2 regions of the Brevibacterium sp. 50QC2O2 genome follow, and region 2 is predicted to be linked to the other one. Evidence: predicted binding sites of a transcription regulator. Region 2 holds the regulator's gene; the other holds the start of a gene.
What was found. The regulator HspR, encoded in region 2, represses chaperone genes until heat shock. The targets are predictions, from matches to a motif close to AAGTTGAGTCNNNNNGACTCAACTT.

Region 1: a site for HspR is predicted at 1,432-1,456, ahead of NQ038_RS09020 (Hsp20/alpha crystallin family protein). Genes of this name have one in related genera too.

Annotation. Positions count from the first base shown of each region.
Region 1 is NZ_JANIJZ010000009.1:100,841-107,473, forward strand. Features, by position in the region: gene purL (phosphoribosylformylglycinamidine synthase subunit PurL) at 1-1,370, opposite strand, end outside; gene NQ038_RS09020 (Hsp20/alpha crystallin family protein) at 1,563-2,051, shown strand; gene NQ038_RS09025 (thioesterase family protein) at 2,055-2,885, opposite strand; gene NQ038_RS09030 (rhodanese-related sulfurtransferase) at 2,932-3,834, shown strand; gene NQ038_RS09035 (hypothetical protein) at 3,731-4,165, opposite strand; gene NQ038_RS09040 (glycine betaine ABC transporter substrate-binding protein) at 4,232-5,251, opposite strand; gene NQ038_RS09045 (DUF6882 domain-containing protein) at 5,357-6,403, opposite strand; gene purQ (phosphoribosylformylglycinamidine synthase subunit PurQ) at 6,403-6,633, opposite strand, start outside.
Region 2 is NZ_JANIJZ010000001.1:14,813-21,445, reverse strand. Features, by position in the region: gene NQ038_RS00090 (hypothetical protein) at 79-984, shown strand; gene NQ038_RS00085 (anion permease) at 1,137-2,717, shown strand; gene NQ038_RS00080 (hypothetical protein) at 2,729-3,040, shown strand; gene NQ038_RS00075 (maleylpyruvate isomerase family mycothiol-dependent enzyme) at 3,066-3,827, shown strand; gene NQ038_RS00070 (heat shock protein transcriptional repressor HspR) at 3,924-4,421, opposite strand; gene NQ038_RS00065 (DnaJ C-terminal domain-containing protein) at 4,550-5,569, opposite strand; gene NQ038_RS00060 (nucleotide exchange factor GrpE) at 5,729-6,430, opposite strand; gene dnaK (molecular chaperone DnaK) at 6,430-6,633, opposite strand, start outside.

The DNA of each region.
Region 1 (6,633 bases), on a different contig from region 2:
GTCACCCATTCCGGATCGGCCAGATTGGGGCTGGCCAGCAGGTCCTTGAGCGTCTGTTCCAGGCCCGCGTCGTCGGCCGGGCGCTCCAGGCCCGCGGCACGGGTGGTGTCCGCGGCGGTCGATTCCGTCCAGGACGGCTGGGTGAACGGGCGGTGGTAGACCGGGCCGTCATGGGCCACCGAGCGCGGGGGCACGTCGACGATGACGTCGCCGTGCCAGGAGATGACGAGGCGCCCGTCGCCGGTGACCTCGCCGAGCACGGAGGTCTCGACCTCCCACTTGTCCACGATCTCCATGAAGGTGTCGAGCTTATCGGGGGTGACGACGGCCATCATGCGCTCCTGCGACTCGCTCATGAGGATCTCCTCGGGAGTCAGCGTGGGGTCGCGCAGCAGCACATCGTCCAGGGCGATGCGCATACCGCCCTCGCCGTTGGAGGCCAGTTCGCTGGTGGCACAGCTGATGCCGGCTGCGCCCAGGTCCTGGATGCCCTCGACGACGCCGGCGTGGAAGAGCTCCAGGCAGCATTCGATCAGGACCTTCTCCGCGAAGGGGTCGCCCACCTGGACGGCCGGGCGCTTCGAGGGCTTGGAGTCGTCGAAGGACTCGCTGGCCAGGATCGAGGCGCCGCCGATCCCGTCGCCGCCGGTCCGAGCGCCGAACAGCACGACCTTGTTGCCTACACCGGATGCGTTCGCCAGACGGATGTCCTCATGGCGCATCACGCCCACGGCCAGGGCGTTGACCAGGGGATTGCCCTGATAGCAGGCGTCGAAGACCAGTTCTCCGCCGATATTGGGCAGGCCCAGGCAGTTGCCGTAGCCGCCCACGCCGGCCACCACGCCGGAGACCACGCGGTTCGTGTCGGGGTGGTCGATGGCGCCGAAGCGCAGCTGGTCCATCACGGCCACCGGGCGCGCGCCCATCGAGATGATGTCGCGCACGATGCCGCCGACGCCCGTGGCGGCGCCCTGGTAGGGCTCGACATAGGAGGGGTGGTTGTGGGATTCGACCTTGAAGGTCACGGCCCAGCCGTCGCCGATGTCGACGACGCCGGCGTTCTCGCCGATGCCGACCAGCAGGTGTTCCTTCATCTCGTCGGTGACCTGGTCGCCGAACTTGCCCAGGTGGACCTTGGAGGACTTGTAGGAGCAGTGTTCCGACCACATGACCGAATACATCGCCAGTTCCGCGCTGGTGGGGCGCCGGCCCAGGATCTTCTTGATCTCTTCGTATTCGTTGGCCTTGAGTCCGAGTTCGGCGAACGGCTGTTCGACGTCCGGGTGGGCGGCTGCGAATTCGACTGTTTCCTTGACCTTCTTGGTCTGGGATTCCGGAGTCATCGCGGAGGCTTCGGGGGTGTTCGACATGTCAGGCGAGGGTCCTTTCGACGCGCATGGGCACTATTCTAGCGGCCCGTGCCGTGGAAAGAAGTTGACAGAAAGTCGCTCAACTTTGGAATACCGCGGGCACTCAAGTGGTTACACCTCATGTAGCCACCGAGGTGATACAAGCACCGGGGTGGCGGAAAGAATTTCACCTACTCCAAGGAGATGTTGGAAATGGCAAACACCGGTATCAATCCGTTCCGTCCGTTCTCTGTGATCGACGACGTGCTGCGCTCCCTGCCGGGCGTGGCCGTGGCCGACCGTACCCAGGGCTTCATTCCGGCGCTGGAAACCGAACGCAACGGCGCGGACCTGGTCATCAGGGTCGACCTGCCGGGGATGGACCCGGAGAAGGACATCGACATCGAACTACACGGGCGCACGCTGACCGTCTCCGGCGAACGCCGCGATGAGACCAGCGGCGACGGTGTCCGCGAGGTCCGCTACGGCTCCTTCAGCCGCACCGCGACCCTGCCGGCGAAGGTCGGCGAGGACGCGATCACGGCCGACTACGTCAACGGCGTGCTGACGGTCCGGGTGGCCGGGGCCTATGCGCAGGTCCAGCCGAAGAAGATCTCGATCTCCCACCACGCGGACGCCCCGGTCGACGCCCAGGTCGAATCCTCGGCCGAGGACGCGGACAAGGACGCCGCCGAGAAGTAACTCTCAGGGCCGCACGGTCAGGGTCTGATTGAGGGTTCCGAAGGGCCCGTCCTGATCGTGCAGGACCGAGCTGGTCAGACCCAGCCCGGTCGGCCCGAAGGACACGCGCGTATTGAAACCCAGCCAGGGGCTCTCCCGGCTGGGTTTCTGCGTGTCCGGGCCGGTTCCAGCGGCGGGTGCGAAGGGCTGCCGGAACAGTGAGGCGGTCAGCTCCACATTGGGGAATGCCACCTCGCGCGGATCGCGGCGCACCGTCATGCCGTTGGCGGTGTCGAACAGGCCCGCCGCCCTGGCCAGGGCCGAGGCCCGGGCATCGTCGACCAGATCCACGGGGGTGCGCAGCCAGAAGTGGGCGTGGCCCGGCTCCACCTGGGTGCGGCGCGCCTCGAAACTGGCGATATAGGCACCCGGCCAGACCGTGGTCGAATCGAACTCCGGGGTCTCGTCGACCGAGGGGATCGGGACGAAGGGAGAGCCGGCCAGGCCGGCGGTGTCAGCGGCCTGGACGAACCAGGCGCGCAGCAGCACGATCGTGCGCCCTCCGTAGCGCAGTTCGGCCTCGGCCAGTTCGATGCTGCGGCCCGGGCGCAGCACGCGCAGGTCGTAGGTGAACTCGTCGACGGGGACCACGCCGAAGATGTCCGCTGAGATCCGCCCCAGCTGCAGCCGGGGCGCGCCGGAGGCCTCCCGGCGGGCGGCGTGGTCGGTCTCCAGCAGGTGGACCAGCAGGCCCAGCACGGGGGAGATGTGCTGTTCGTCCGGGTTCCAGGCGCCGGCGACCAATTCCGTTGCACGATAGGCGTCATCGCCGGTGCGGGTGAAGTAGAAGCTCATGGACTCACAGTCTAGGGAGGTGGGCCCGCTCGTTAGAATCGAGTCCATGTCGATTCCGAAAATCGTGCTCTTCTACGTCTTCACCCCGCTGCCCGATCCCGAGGCGATCCGCCTGTGGCAGCACACCCTGGCGGATTCCCTGCACCTGAGGGGCCGGGTCATCGTGTCCGCCCAGGGCATCAACGCGACCCTGGGCGGGGACCTGCCGGATGTCAAGAAATATGTGCGCGCCATGCGGGAGTACACCCCGTTCAAGGCCGCCGATGTGAAGTGGTCCGATGGTGTGGGCGATGATTTCCCGCGGCTGTCGGTCAAGGTCAGGGACGAACTGGTGACCTTCGGCCACCCCGCGGAGGTGGTCGTCGACGAATCGGGTGTGGTCGGCGGCGGCGTCCACTTGAGTCCGGCCCAGGTCGACGAACTGGTCGCCGAACGAGGACTTGCCTCCCAGGGCGGCGAGGTCGTGTTCTTCGACGGGCGCAATGAGATGGAGGCGGCGATCGGCCGTTTCGCCGACGCCGTAGTGCCCGAAACCGAGGCCACTAGGGACTTCGTCGCCGAATTGGAATCGGGGAAGTACGACGAGCTCAAGGACAAGCCGGTCATCACCTACTGCACCGGTGGGATCCGCTGCGAGGTCTTGAGTGTGCTGATGAAGAACCGCGGCTTCCAGGAGGTCTACCAGATCGACGGCGGGATCGTCCGCTACGGCGAGGCCCGCGGCACCGACGGCCTGTGGGACGGTTCGCTCTACGTCTTCGACAAGCGCATGCACCAGGAGTTCGGGCCGAACGCGCGGTCACTGGGAACCTGCGTGGAATGCGGCAAGCCGACCGCCGACTACGTCAACTGCGTCGATCAGTCCTGCCGGCGGCAGTTCCTGCGCTGTCGGGCATGTACTGCCGCCGGCGCCCACCCGAGCTGCGGCCACTGCGCGCCCGCCGCATAGTGATGAGTGCGCAGATCTTCCAGCCGCAGAAGACCAACACGGTGAGGAAGAAGATCGGGACCATGACGATGAAGGCCCCGCGTAAATAGCTGCCTTCCGGGGTCTCAGTGCTGTACCCGGGCACCCACCACGGATTGCCGATCAGCACCCCGGCGGTGAGCAGCAGGGTCCCGACCAGGGCCGAGGCCTCGTGCAGCCGGGGGCTGAACACCCGCCAGATCCCGGCCACCAGCAGGGCGCACAGCGCGAAGACCACGAGGAAGACCAGCCCATACCAGGCAATGGAATAACTCCAGTCGAACACGAGTACTGCGCCGATCCCCTGAGACACGACAACGCCGGCTGCCGCGCATGCGAGCAGCCGGCTGTAGCCGTGCCAGAAGATGGGTACCGTGGATTACTCCTTGGCGGTGAGCTTGCCCGACTTCCAATCGGGCATGAAGTCCGGATTGTCCTTGGCCCACTTGGCCACGGCCTTCTCCGGGTTCTTCCCGTCGAATTCCTCGGGGGCGGCCATGACGCGTTCCAGGCCCTCCAGGTTCTTCGGCGTCAGCGCCAGGTTCTTCAGGATCTGGGCGGGCAGCGGGTGCTCATCGGTGAAGCCCGTGCGCGACATGGTGTAGAGCTTCTCGTTCTCGCCCAGCGCCTTCTTGGGATCCTCGAGGTCGCGCACCGGGAACTTGTCGTAGGCCCAGTGCGGGTGCCACAGGGTCACGGCCACGTGCTCGCCCGCGCTGGTGGACTTCTGCAGCTGGGTCAGCATCGCCGGGGTGGACGAGGCGATGAGCTTCATATTGTCCAGGCCGTAGTCGGGGATGACCTTGTCCTTGGTGGCATCCATCAGCCCGGAGCCGGCTTCGATGCCGTAGAGCTTGTTGCCGTACTGATCGCCCATCGACTTCAGGTCCTCGATGGTCTTCGCCGGCGAGTCCTTGTCGACTGCGATCGTGTTCTTCGCCTGGTCGTACCAGCAGCCCTGGGCCTCGAGCTTGTCGCCGTACTTCTCGATATAGGGCTTGTGCGTCACCGGCAGCATGGTCGATGACATCCAGTCGACATCGGCGTTGCTCGTGGCAACGTAGCCCGGCGCCAGGTCGAACTTCTTCACGGTGACGTTGTAGCCGTATTCGCCCAGCACGTGCTTGGCCAGATAGGCGGTGGCGATGGTCTCGTCCCAGCCGTTGAAGGCTGCGACCGTCAGGTCTGTCTTCTCCCCGTCGCCCGGCTTCTCGCTGCCCATGTCCTTGGCATCGGCGGCCGGGGTGCAGTCGCCCCAGTCCTTGCCGCCGGAGGAGTCGTCCCCGCCGGCCGCCGAGTCATCGGTGGAGTTACTGGCGCCGCAACCGCTCAACGCCAGGCCACAGGCCAGCGCCAGTGCCGTGAGTAGTGTGCCACGCCGTTTGGTCCGGGTGTGCATGTTCTCAACCTCGCTTGACAATATTCCTTGCTGATGTCGTCGAGCTCACGGTAGCGTACACGTGTCGTACAACACCAAGTTGTCTTGTCAAGCGAAGTTGTGCTATCAGCGGCCGAACAGCTTGCGGAAGAAGCCCTTCTTCTTCGGCTCGTCCGGCTGGGTTTGCTCCTGCGCCGGCTGCGGTTCCGCGGGCGCCTGCTCCTGTGCGGGTGCCACCGGCTCCGGCCGAGGTTCCGGCTGGGGCTGTGCCGGCTCCTGCACGGGTGTCTCCAGGGCCGCTGCGGGCTCCTCGACGACGGGCTCCGGCGCTTCGACCACCGTCGGCTCCTCGACGGCCGGGGCGTCTGCGGCCTGTTGCGCAGCCGCAACCGGGCCGAGGTCCCATTCCAGTGTCGCCGCGGGCGCCACGTCACCGGCCGCCGCCAGCTGGGCCGCGGCCTCGTCGGTCAGGGGCTGGGCGACCTGGCAGTTGGTCAACCGGTCCAGCTCATCGAAGGTGATATCGGCCGAACCGTCGGCCGCGAGCACCCGCACGGTGCCATCGGGCAGGGCGGCGCAGGCGAAGCCGCGCAGCCGCGCATAGGATTCCAGCGCGGCCCGGTGGTTCTTCACCTGGCCCTGCTGCAGGGCGCCCGCGATGGCGAAGACCAGGGGTCTGATCTGCGGGGCGTCCAGGGCCAGTTCGGCCCCGTCGACTAGCAGCCAGGCGGTGGTCTGCGGCCCGGTGGATGCGGGATAGTGGGCCCAGTGATCGGTCACGAGCTTCGCGGCCAGCGCCACCGCATGGGTCAGCTCCGTATCGGCGGAGAACTCCACATCGGACAGTTCCGGGACCTCGTGTGCCTCACCGTAGGCGCGCAGCGCACCGGTCAGGTCCACTACGGCATCCGGGAACTCGTTGACATTGTCCCAACCGGAGTGCCAGGTGGCCGGCGCTGTGGCCTGCGTGCCGATGAAATGAACGCGCAGGCGCAGCGGTTCGCCCTCGCCGCGGGCGAACTCCAGCACCGGGACCGCAGCGCCGAAGTCGACCTCCCAGTCGGCATCGCCGACCAGCTGGCCGAAGTGGGCCTGCACCTCGGTCGACAGGAACGCCGCTCGGTCGACCAGTTCCTGCAGGGCAGGGGAGAGGGGCAGGCTCTTCTTGGCCATCAGGCGTTGACCAGGGCGGCGATCACCGAGGTGAAGAAGCCCTGGCCGTCCAGGCCGGTACGCGGTCCGCGGGCGGTGTCGGGGCCGAAGCCGGATTCCACCGCGTGCTCCGGATGGGGCATCAGGCCGACCACATTGCCGCGCTCGTTCGTGATACCCGCGATGTCGTTGAGCGAACCATTGGGGTTGACGCCCTGGTAGCGGAAGACCACGCGGCCGGATTCCTCCAG
Region 2 (6,633 bases):
TCCCCGAACGACTGCGTAGTCTGGAAGATCCACAGTACATCGTTCGACTTCCTCATCGGAACGAAGGCAGGCAGATCCATGCGGGCAAGGGTTCTTCTGGCACCGGCCGTTCTGGCCGTGGGCCTCATCATGGCCACCACTCAGGTCACGAACGCGCAGGCGGACGCCGCGCTGACCTCTCAGACCGGACAGAGCGCGGCACAGAAAGCCGCCTCCGTGGACATCTCCGCGGGTGACTCGGACCTGGCGACGACGCCGGCGGACCAGCCCTCCGCCCAGCCGACGGACGGCGCCTCCGGGGATGCGACCTCGCCGGCGGGGACCAGCGCAGGTGCCACCGACGGACACGACGATACGACGGCGGTCGACGTCTCGGGCGTCAAGGCAGTGCCCGCCACCGCGAAACTCACCGGCGAGGAATCCGCCAAGGGGCTCAAGGTGACGTTCTCCGGGCTCGAACGCGGGGCCACCTACTTCACCACGGTGGCTGCCGGGCCCACCTCACTTGACAGCGCCACCCCCGTGACCTTCACCGCCGACGCCCCCACCAAGACCGTGACCTATGCGCCGCACGCCGCGGGTATCTCCGGGGGCGAGAACCACGTCTACGTCGAGGACGCCTCCGGGACCCGGCACGAGCTGGCCTCCTTCGAGGTGACCTCGCCGCTGCCCGACCCGCGGTTCACACTGGACACCACGCGGATCTCCACGAACGACCTGGCCGTCAAGGGCGTCAACGTCAAGGCGCAGGCCGCCGGCGGGGACGACGACCACCTGACCGTCAGCCTGCTGGAGCACTTCGCACCGGGCAGCGCACAGAGCGATCCCGAGCCCATGGCCGGGACCTCGGCCGCCGCCGGCGATGACGGTCTGGCCGATATGAATCTCAAGGCGCTCAACATCGACCCGGGCCAGTACTCGGTGGTCGTGTACAACGACGCGGGCACGATCCTGTACGAACAGATCCTCACCGTCGTCGGCTGAGCTCGGCTGAGTCCGGCTGCGGCTGAGACGGTCCGTTCCACGGGCGCTCCGATATCCTCGGGGCGCCCGTTTCGCGTCTAGGCTGGTGGGCGGAAGACCAGCCATCCCCGGCGCCGGACACGCGCCGAACATCCCTACAAAGGAAGAGTCCCATGGCGAAGCTGAAGAAGATCGCACGAGGCCGCAAGCTTGCGGAACAGGCACTGCACGAACGCGGAACGGTCGCCAGCGAACTGGCGGGAAGGGAATCCTCCCACCATGAGGGTTTCCTGGCCCATCTGAATATCAAGACCGGCTGGTTCTTCCTGGCCTTCGCCGCACTCATCGCAGTCCTGTTGCTGCCCACCGGCGACGACCTGCCCCTGGCCGGCAAGCAGGCTCTGGCGATCCTGGCCTTCGCCGTCATCATGTGGGTGACCGAGGCCGTGAGCTACCCGGTGTCGTCGGTGATGGTGCTGGGACTGATCGCGATCATGGTGTCCTTCGCCCCACCCGTTGACGACCCGGGTGCCGGCGCCATGGGAACCGCTGCCTCGCTGAAACTGGCGCTGGGAGGATTCGCGTCCTCGGCCGTGGCACTGGTCGCAGCCGCCCTGGCCCTGGCAGCCGCCATGCAGGCCACCGGGCTGCACAAGAGGCTGGCCCTGCTGGTGCTCAAGTTCGCCGGCGAGAAGACCAGCCACATCGTGGTCGGCGCGATCGTCATCTCCATCATCCTGGCCTTCTTCGTGCCGTCCGCCACCGCCCGCGCCGGCGCCGTGGTGCCGATTCTCCTCGGCATGGTCGCGGCCTTCGGAATGGCCACCAACTCGAAACTGGGCGCCCTGCTCATCATCACGGCGGTCCAGGCCGTGTCGATCTGGAACGTCGGCATCAAGACCGCCGCCGCGCAGAACCAGGTGGCGATCGGCTTCATCCAGGATCAGATGCACACGAATGTGTCCTGGGGCCAGTGGCTGTTGTGGGCCGCCCCCTGGTCGATCCTCATGTCGATCGCACTGTTCTTCGTCATGCGCTGGGCGATCAAGCCCGAGACCGACCGGATCGAGGGCGGACGCGCCGTCATCGATGCGAACCTGAAGGAACTGGGACCGCTGAGCGCCAAGGAGATCCGGCTGATCATCGTGGCCGTGCTGCTGCTGGCCTGCTGGGCGACCGAGGACCTGCACGGCATCGACTCGACGACCACCACGCTCATCGCCATCGGCATCCTGCTGACCCCGCGGATCGGCGTATTCAGCTGGAAGACCGTGGAGAAGCTCATCAACTGGGGCACGCTCATCGTGTTCGCGATCGGCATCTCGCTGGGCAGCCTGCTGCTGAACACGGGAGCCGCGACCTGGCTGTCGGAGAAGACCTTCGGCGCACTGGGGATCTCGAACATGCCGATGCTGGCGATGATCGCACTGGTCAGCCTGTTCACGATCCTCATCCACCTGGGCTTCGCCTCCGCCACATCGCTGAGCTCGGCCCTGATCCCGGTGTTCATCGCGCTGGCCACCTCGATCCCGGGCGGTGCGCAGGGCGGGCTGGGCTTCGTCATCATCCAGCAGTTCGTCATCAGCTTCGGCTTCCTGCTGCCGGTGTCCGCCCCGCAGAACATGCTGGGCTACGGCACTGGCGCCTTCACCGCCAAGCAGTTCCTCAAGACGGGCATCCCGCTGACCGTGATCGGCTATGTGCTGGTCGTGGTGTTGTCGGCCACCTACTGGAAGTGGATCGGCCTGGTCTGAGGAGGATGACCATGAGTGAGCCCGCTCCCGATGTGACCCCGCCCGGGTCCGCGCCGGTTCCCGATCCCGCGTGGAGTTGGAAGCTGCACGATTCGCGTGGGGCCTCGAGCATCTGCACAATGCTGGTGCTGCTGGGCGCCGTGGTCGTCTGGATCGCCGCCCTGTCACACGACACGACCGGATGGGTCCTGGCCCCGGTGCTGGGCGCCGGTGCCGCGGTGATCGTCGCACTGCGGGCTCGGAACCTCTGGCTGCTGGCCTGGGCGATCGTGGCGATCCTCAGTCCCGCCTACTACCTGCCGCTCGCCGGTGGGATGAACTGAGCCAGTCGGCGTAGAGTTGTGACCCATGAGCATTGAGGACATTCGGCGGGATCTGGACCTGCGAGCAGTCGGGGAGATCTTCTATCTGCGCACCCTGGACCAGTTGACGGTCAACGTCTTGGACGGCGAATCCGGTCTACCCGGCTGGACCCGCAAGCACGTGGCCGTGCACATGATCAACAACGCCGAGGCCCTGATGCGGCTGCTCGATTGGGCGACTACGGGTGTGGAGAACCCCATGTACCCCTCCCGCACGGTTCGCGATGCAGAGATCGAAGAGGGTGTGGCGACGATCGAGGTCTCGGACGTCCGCGGCATCAGCCACGAGGTCGCAGTGGAACTCGCCGCCGCCCTGCCCGAGCCCGAATCCCCCGCCTGGGATGCTCAGGTGCTCAACGGCCGTGGTGAGCCGATCATGGCAGCCGCGATTCCGTGGATGCGGGCGCGCGAGGCCCTGCTGCATGCCCTTGACCTCAACATCGGGATGACCGCCCTGGACTTCCCCACAGCCGCCATCGACCGGCTGCTGACCGACGTGGAAACGGTGTGGGCGGCCCGCGCCGAACCTGCGAACTTCCTCCTGCACATCACCGACCGACCGGATCGCCCCGAACTGGCGAACTACCTCCTGGCCTGCGGCGATGCCGCGGCTTTCAGCGCCGAACCGGTCGAACTGACGGGCGAGGCCGCAGAGCTCGTCTCGTTCCTGCTGGGCAGGGGCTGGCCCCGCGGGCAGCCCCCGGCCGGGACCTCGGCGTCGGTGCCGCAACCACCCGCCTGGCTGTAGAGGAGGCCAAACGCGTTGTGGTTCCCGTTTGGGGCCGTCGCTTCGAAACGACGGCCCCAAGCGGGAACCACGACTGACTTTCCGGGAGCGTCCGCCTCAGCCGCGGCGGGGGCCCTGTTTGGACCGCGGTCCCGCGGTCCGCACGCCCACCACGGTCCCCGTCACCGAGGCCGCGGGCAGTTCCGCGATCGCGTGCGACATCCGCCGCGCCCGGCTGCGCTGGTAGGGATCGGCCACCGTCACGTCCCCGCCCATTCCTGCGGCGAAGATCCGATTCGCCTGGGCCAGCCGGCTCAGCGCCGCATCCAGTTGCACGCCGAGGCTCTGCAGCTGCGAATGCGCGTCTGCGACCTCCTCGCGCAGCTGCAGGATTCGCTTGATCCCGGCCAGACTGACGCCCTCGTCCTGGCTCAGGCTCTGCACCAGGCGCAGCTTCTCGATGTCACTGGCCGAATACCTGCGGCCGCGACCGGGAGTGCGTTTGGGCGTGACCAGACCCATACGGTCGTATTGCCGTAGGGTCTGCGGGTGCATGCCCGCAAGCTCTGCGGCCACGGATATCACGTAGACCGCGGCATGTGGGTCGATCTCCATGGCCACTCACCTCCTCCTTGATTCGATCATGCATCAGTGCGCCGACCGGCACCGGCACGGTGCCGGCCGGCGCCGTGTTCGGTGCCGCGCCGGCGCCGTGTTCGGTGCCGCGCCGGCGCCAGCGCAACTCAGCTGTTCTTCGCCTTCGCGTACAGATCGGCGCGCGGGTCCTCGCCCTCGGTGGCCTTGGCGAAGGCCTCGACCGCCTGCTTCGCGTCCTTGCTCATCCGCTGCGGCACGTGGACCTCGACGGTGACCAGCAGATCGCCGGTGTGCTTCTTCGTCTCGATCCCCTTGCCGCGCACGCGCAGCACGCGCCCCGACGGGGTGCCGGCAGGCACCTTGAGCCGTACGGGGAAGCCGGACAGAGTGGGAACCTGGACCTCTGCGCCCAGGGCGGCCTCGGCGAATGTCACCGGCACGGTCACCCGCAGGTTGTCACCGTCACGGGTGAACACAGGATGCGGTTCGACGTTGACCGTCAGCACCACATCGCCGGCCTCGCCGCCGTTGGGACTGGCCTTGCCCTTGCCGCGCAGGCGGACCTTCTGGCCGTCCTTGACGCCGATCGGCGTGCGCACGTTCAGCGGCGAACCGTTGGGCATCTTGAGCTTGACCGTGGCGCCTTTGGCGGCCTCCGTGAAGGACAGGCGCGTAGACGCCTTGATGTCCCCGCCCTTGACAGGGCCGGGCTGATAGCCCCGGCCACCGCCAAAGCCGCCACCGCCGAAGGCCCCGCCGAACAGATCGGACAGGTCCGGGCCACCGGCACCGCCGAAGCCACCGGGACCGCCACTGTACTGGCCGCGGCCGCCGCCGGAGTTGAACAGCCCGGAGAACACGTCCTCGAAACCGCCACCGGCGCCACCTGGACCACCGGCGCCCGCGGTGAAACGCGCGCCCGAGCCCATCGCGCGGACCTGGTCATACTGCTTGCGGGTCTCCTTGTCGGCCAGCACCTGGTGGGCCGCGCTGATCTCCTTGAACTTCTCCTCGGCCTTCTTATCACCAGGATTCGCATCCGGATGGTACTTGCGAGCCAGCTTCCGATAGGCCTTTTTGATGTCCGCGTCGGAGGCGTCCTTGTCGACCCCGAGGACCTTGTAGTAGTCCTTCTCGAACCACTCATTCTGAGGCCCGGCGTTCATCTGGCACCTCCTTTCCGCAGGACGTCATTCCCGCTTGCGGGATCACTCCCGCTGATTGTCTTCATCGTTTCCAAAATCTTATGGCGGTGGCGGCCGATCCCCCGGCTTGTCCCGGGAATCGACCGCCACCGATCATGTATGCGCCGACTCAGTCGGAGGTCACTCCTCCGGCAGGTGCACGCCTACGCGGGCCGCGCGGATCACGCGCTCGCCCAGCTTGTAACCCGGCTGCATGACGAGGAACACGGTGGGCTCCTCGACTGCGCCGTTGGGCTGCTGCATCAGAGCCTCGTGCAGAGCGGGGTCGAACTCGTCGCCCACCGCGCCATACTGTTCGACGCCCACCTTGGACAGCGCCTCGAGCAGCTTGTTCACATGGGTCTCGAAGGGCCCCGTGACATCGCCGGCGTCGGCGGCCAGCTTAACCTCGTCGAGCACCGGGATGAGCGCCTCGACCAGGGCAGCCGAACCGGCCTCCTTGGCCTTGGCCTGATCGCGCTCCGAGCGGCGGCGGTAGGCCGCGTACTCGGCGTTCAGACGCTGCAGGTCATCCAGGTACTTCGCGGCCTCATCGGCCACCGGGGCCTCGGCGGTCCCTGCCGTGGCGTCCGAGCCCTGGCCGGCCGTGGCGTCTGCCGACGCACCGTCCGTCGGGGCCGAGGCCGCGGATTCCTCCGCGGCCTCGGCAGCTGCTGCGGCGTTGCCGTCGGCGGCCGCCCGCTCGGCTGCGGATTCCTCCGCGGTCTGTTCCTGCGGCTCGCGCACCTCGCCCGTCTCCGGGTCGATGCGGCGCTTGTCGGCGAAGGTGAACGACTGTTCCTGGGACTCGCCCGAAGCGCCGCCCTGATCAGGAGTAGTCATTACTTCTTCTCCTCGTCATCGTCTTCCACGACCTCGGCGTCGACGACATCGTCATCGGCGGAACCGGTGGACTCGGCACCCTCGGCGCCCGCCTCCGGAGCGGCGTTCGCGTACAGGGCCTCGCCCAGCTTGGTCTGCGAGGCGGTCAGCTTCTCCAGCGCGGATTCCACAGCGGAATCGTCGTCGCCCTTGAGGGCTTCCTT